Caballeronia sp. TF1N1: one gene and its partner. Each later gene encodes a partner of the first gene's protein in a complex. Links are inferred from orthologs where the notes say so. Each region holds a gene or a part of one and is shown in the gene's direction. Other genes may lie near its edges.

Evidence for each region. Proteins that work in one complex are often made in the same cells at the same time.
Region 2: the proteins of accD (region 1) and accB are in contact, whole or in part, in a solved structure (PDB 8UXZ), measured with the Escherichia coli proteins. The link is inferred for Caballeronia sp. TF1N1 from one-to-one orthologs.

The regions. Positions count from the first base shown.
Region 1 is NZ_CP084627.1:148,726-151,515, forward strand. It holds accD (acetyl-CoA carboxylase, carboxyltransferase subunit beta), read left to right. Parts: upstream 1-854; coding sequence 855-1,727; downstream 1,728-2,790. Other genes in the region: trpA (tryptophan synthase subunit alpha), read left to right, coding at 1-784; folC (bifunctional tetrahydrofolate synthase/dihydrofolate synthase), read left to right, coding at 1,804-2,790.
Region 2 is NZ_CP084626.1:2,459,412-2,462,250, forward strand. It holds accB (acetyl-CoA carboxylase biotin carboxyl carrier protein), read left to right. Parts: upstream 1-1,102; coding sequence 1,103-1,576; downstream 1,577-2,839. Other genes in the region: LDZ28_RS11430 (UDP-N-acetylmuramate--alanine ligase), read left to right, coding at 1-20; LDZ28_RS11435 (TlpA disulfide reductase family protein), read left to right, coding at 34-573; accC (acetyl-CoA carboxylase biotin carboxylase subunit), read left to right, coding at 1,760-2,839. UniProt on the Escherichia coli protein: This protein is a component of the acetyl coenzyme A carboxylase complex; first, biotin carboxylase catalyzes the carboxylation of the carrier protein and then the transcarboxylase transfers the carboxyl group to form malonyl-CoA.

The DNA.
Region 1 (2,790 bases):
ATTTGCGGCACTCGCCGCCGAAGGCAAGAAGGGGCTGATTCCGTTCATCACGGCGGGCGACCCGAACCCTGAACAGACCGTCGAGTTCATGCACGCGCTGGCGAAAGGCGGCGCGGACGTCATCGAACTGGGCGTGCCGTTTTCGGACCCGATGGCCGACGGTCCCGTCATTCAGCGCTCGTCGGAACGCGCACTGGCGCGCGGCGTGACGCTCAAGCGCGTGCTTGCCGATGTCGCGCGTTTTCGCCAGACCAACGACAGAACGCCGGTCGTCCTGATGGGCTACGCCAATCCGATCGAACGCATGGGTGCGGACGCTTTCGCGGCGGCAGCGAACGAAGCGGGCGTCGACGGCGTGCTGGTGGTCGATTACCCGCCCGAGGAAGCCGAGGAATTCGGCACGAAGATGCGCGCGGCAGGCATCGATCCCATCTTCCTGCTGGCGCCGACTTCGACCGACGAACGTATCGCGGCGGTCGGGAAGATTGCGAGCGGCTATGTCTATTACGTCTCGCTGAAAGGCGTGACCGGCGCGGCAAATCTGGACGTTTCTAGCATCGCGAGTAAAATCCCGGCCATCAAGTCGCATGTGCCGCTGCCGGTGGGCGTGGGTTTCGGCATCCGCGACGCGCAAACTGCCCGCGCGGTGGCTGAGATCGCGGATGCCGTGGTCATCGGCAGCCGGCTCGTGCAGTTGCTCGAAGAGGCGCCGCCGGATACTGCCGCGGCGTCGCTTACGACATTCATCGCGGAAATCAGAGCGGCGCTCGACGCCGCCAAGTAAAACGCAGTCGCGGCCGCGCCGGATTCCCTCGGCGCGGCGCCGCGACCGTCTGAACACTGAAGGAAATTCGATGAGCTGGCTCGACAAATTGTTGCCGCCCAAGATCAAACAGACCGATCCCAAAAGCCGCAAGGGCATTCCCGAAGGCCTGTGGGTGAAGTGTCCGGCGTGCGAGGCGGTGCTGTACCGCAACGACGTGGAGGCGAATCTGCATGTGTGCCCGAAGTGCAGCCACCACATGCGAATCGGCGCGCGCGAGCGGCTCGATCGTCTGCTCGATCCGGAAGGCCGCTATGAAATCGGCCAGGAAGTCTTGCCGGTCGACGCCCTCAAGTTCAAGGACAGCCGCAAGTATCCGGACCGCCTGAAAGAGGCGATGGAAGACACCGACGAAACCGATGCCATGGTCGTCATGGGCGGCGCAATCCACACCATACCGTGCGTCGTGGCGTGCTTCGAGTTCTCGTTCATGGGCGGCTCGATGGGTTCGGTGGTCGGCGAACGTTTCGTGCGCGGCGCGCGCAATGCGCTCGAACAGAACGTACCGTTCATCTGCTTTACGGCTTCGGGCGGCGCGCGCATGCAGGAAAGCCTGCTTTCGCTCATGCAAATGGCCAAAACCACTGCGCTCCTCACCAAGCTGGCCGAGGCAAAGCTGCCGTTCATCTCGGTGCTGACCGACCCGACCATGGGCGGCGTGTCCGCGAGCTTCGCGTTTCTGGGCGATGTGGTGATTGCCGAGCCGAAAGCGCTCATCGGCTTCGCGGGTCCGCGCGTGATCGAGCAGACGGTGCGTGAAAAGCTGCCGGAAGGCTTCCAGCGCGCCGAGTTCCTGATGACGAAGGGCGCCGTCGACATGATCGTGGATCGCCGCAAGATGCGCGAGGAAATTGCCCAGTTGATGGCATTGATGACCCGACAGCCCGCCGACGCCGTCGCCTGACGGCTTCGAATGCAGCGCCGCGCCGCGCGTGAACCCGCGAGGTTCCGCGCGGCGCTTTTGTTTCCCGATCTCGAAAATGAACACTTTCCCCACCCTCGACGCCTGGCTCGCTCATCTCGAAGCGGCGCATCCGGTCGGTATCGACATGGGTCTCGCGCGCATCGGTCGCGTGAAGGAAGCGCTCGGGCTTTCCTTCGCCTGCCCGGTCATCACCGTCGGCGGCACGAATGGCAAGGGCTCGACGTGCGCGATCATCGAAACCATTTTGTTGCGCGCGGGTTATCGCGTGGGCTGTCACACGTCGCCGCATCTGCTTTCGTTCAACGAGCGGGCGCGCGTCGATGGCGTCGAGGCAAGTGACGCCGAGTTGCTGCAGCATTTCGAGGCCGTGGAAAAAGCGCGCGCGAGTCTCGCCGAGCCGGTCTCGCTGACTTATTTCGAATTCACGACGCTCGCGATCCTGCATCTCTTCGCCTCGCGCACACTAGACGCCGTGGTTCTCGAAGTCGGGCTCGGCGGGCGGCTGGACGCGGTCAATATCGTCGATACGGACTGCGCGGTGATCACGAGTATCGACATCGATCACACGGATTATCTCGGCGATACGCGCGAGAAAATCGGCTTCGAGAAGGCGGGCATTTTCCGCTCGGGCAAGCCCGCGATTTGCGGCGACCCAACGCCGCCGCAAAGCCTGATCGATCATGCCGAGGCGATCGGCGCGGATTTGTGGCTCGTGGGCCGCGATTTCCGCTACGAGGCGCAGCCGGGCAACGAGCGCCAGCAGTGGAGCTACATCGGACGCGCACAACGGCGTTCCGCGCTGGCTTACCCGGCGTTGCGGGGCGCGAATCAGCTCATCAATACGTCGGCCGCGCTGGCGGCGCTCGAAGCGCTGCGCGACCGTCTGGCCGTGTCGGCGCAGGATATCCGGCTGGGCCTGGCGAACGTCGAGTTGCCGGGGCGCTTTCAGGTGCTGCCGGGCAAACCGCAGATCATTTTGGATGTCGCGCACAATCCGCACGCCGCCGCCGTGCTCGGTCAGAATCTCGGCAACATGGGCTAC
Region 2 (2,839 bases), on another replicon or contig:
CGCTCGAAATCAGCGGCTGACTCTATTTTTCCTATGAACAGCAAACGGATTCTGGCGCTTCTAGTCGTCGCGGTCGCAGCGACGGTCGGCGGCTTCTACGCAGGGCATGTCTTCACCGGCGGCGAAACCGTGGCCGCGACACAGAACAATGGCAACGCCGTCGAACAATTATGGAAGGCCGCGCCGCCGGGAGCCTCGGGCACCGCGCAACCGCTTGCATCCTTCAAAGGAAAACCGGTCGTCGTGAACTTCTGGGCTTCGTGGTGCGGACCGTGCGTCAAGGAAATGCCGGAGTTGTCGGCGCTGCATCGCGAATATGAGAAAAAAGGCATCACATTCATCGGCTTGGGAGTGGACAGCGAGAAGAACGTTAACGATTTTCTCGGCAAGGTGAAGGTGGACTATCCCGTCTATGTGACGGGCTTCGGCGGCGCCGACCTCGCGCGCAGCTTCGGCAATAACGCGGGCGGTTTGCCGTTCACCGTGGTGATCGACGCAAAAGGCGTGGTCCGGTCGACCAAGCTTGGTGAAGTCAACGTCGCCGAACTTAAGCGTACACTCGACGCGCTGTAAAAATTCGCTGCGTTTTTAACCGAAGTGTCGCTCAATAAGCAGCAAGTTAGCAGGTTGAACGCCGATCTTGCCGGAACTTCGCTCTTTCGCTACGACTTGTCCGAACTTCTGCCCTACTGATCGGACCCTGTCGGAACGGTAAAACTAGACAAAATTCTCTAAAGAGCGCTAAAGTGCGCCGAATTCCGCACAACCCGAAGCGACCATGAACACTCAACCGGTGCCGCAAGGCGACATTGCTGTCGAAACCGACACGCGTTTGGTGTGCGTCGACCAGCCTTTTCGCAGGCCATCGGGGAGCGCGCTTCAAAACGATCACGATGACGCATTCGACATGAACGCGCCTTGCGTGCCAATCGATTCTGCCGCCGCAACTTCGGCTCACGTTTGGTCCAGCGCACAGAGCTTGCAACAAACGCGTGCCGAAGCGCTGGCCCTGCCGGTCCGCGGCTGACAGTCAGAACACCACAAAGTCAAGTCAAGCACCGGGGGCAGTCCCGGTCTCCAAGCATTGAAAGGGGAATTTTCGATGGACCTTCGTAAACTCAAAACGCTGATCGACCTCGTCTCGGAATCCGGCATCTCGGAACTCGAAGTGACGGAAGGTGAAGGCAAGGTTCGCATCGTCAAGAATGCGGCGCCGGTCTATATGCAGGCGCCTCAGCAATACGCGCCGCAAATGCAGGCCGCACCCGCGCCGTTCGCCGGCGGCGCAGGCGAAGGTTCGGCGGCGCCCGCCGCGAGCCCCGCTGCCGTCGCGCCGCAAGGACACATCGTCACTTCGCCGATGGTCGGCTCGTTCTACCGCGCGCCTTCGCCGGGCGCGGACCCGTTCGTCCAGGTCGGCGATACGGTCAAGGAAGGCCAGACCATCTGCATCATCGAAGCCATGAAGCTCCTGAACGAGATCGAAGCCGACAAGTCCGGCGTCGTAAAGGAGATCCTCGTCGAGAACGGTCAGGCGGTCGAATACGGCCAGCCGCTCTTCGTGATCGGCGACTGACGCGTTACGCCGGACGACGCCGGATGCACCTCATCACGATGGCTCGCACCGTGTTTTCGATCTCCGGCTGCCCGCCGTGTCCGCGCGCTTCGCATCGGTTTTCCCCGATGCCCGAACCGCGCGCCGCCGATTCGATTCCCGAGGGCGCGCCCGTCGCGCCCGTTGATGAGCCGACCCACAGCCATGTTTGAAAAAATCCTCATTGCGAACCGCGGCGAGATCGCGCTTCGCATCCAGCGCGCGTGCCGCGAACTGGGCGTCAAGACCGTTGTCGTCTACTCGGAAGCCGACAAGGAAGCAAAGTACGTGAAGTTGGCCGACGAAGCCGTGTGTATCGGTCCGGCGCCGTCGAACCTCAGCTATCTGAACATGCCCGCGCTCATCAGCGCGGCCGAAGTCACGGACGCCGAAGCCATCCACCCCGGCTACGGCTTCCTTTCCGAGAACGCCGATTTCGCCGAGCGCGTCGAGCAATCGGGCTTCACGTTCATCGGGCCGCGTCCCGAAACCATCCGCATGATGGGCGACAAGGTCACGGCCAAGCAAACCATGATCAAGACCGGCGTGCCGTGCGTGCCGGGCTCGGAAGGCGCGTTGCCGGACGATCCAAAAGAGATCGTGAAGATTGCGCGCACGGTCGGCTATCCGGTCATCATCAAGGCGGCGGGCGGCGGCGGCGGACGCGGCATGCGCGTCGTGCATACGGAAGCGGCGCTCGTAAACGCGGTAAACATGACGCGCGAGGAAGCGGGCCGTGCGTTCGGCAATCCGCAGGTCTACATGGAGAAATTCCTGGAGAACCCGCGGCATATCGAGATTCAAGTGTTGGCGGATTCGTTCCGCAACGCGATCTGGCTCGGCGAGCGCGACTGTTCCATGCAGCGCCGACACCAGAAAGTGGTCGAGGAAGCGCCGGCGCCGGGTATCGCGCGGCGGCTGATCGAGCGTATCGGCGACCGCTGCGCCGACGCATGCAAGAAGATGGGCTATCTCGGCGCGGGCACGTTCGAGTTCCTGTACGAGAACAACGAGTTCTACTTCATCGAAATGAATACGCGCGTGCAGGTCGAGCATCCGGTGACGGAACTCATCACGGGCGTGGATATCGTGCAGGAACAGATCCGCATCGCGGCTGGCGAGAAGCTCTCGATCCGCCAGAAAGACATTCAGTTTCGCGGCCACGCGATCGAATGCCGGATCAACGCGGAAGATCCGTTCAAGTTCACGCCGTCGCCGGGACGTCTTACGTCGTGGCACGCGCCG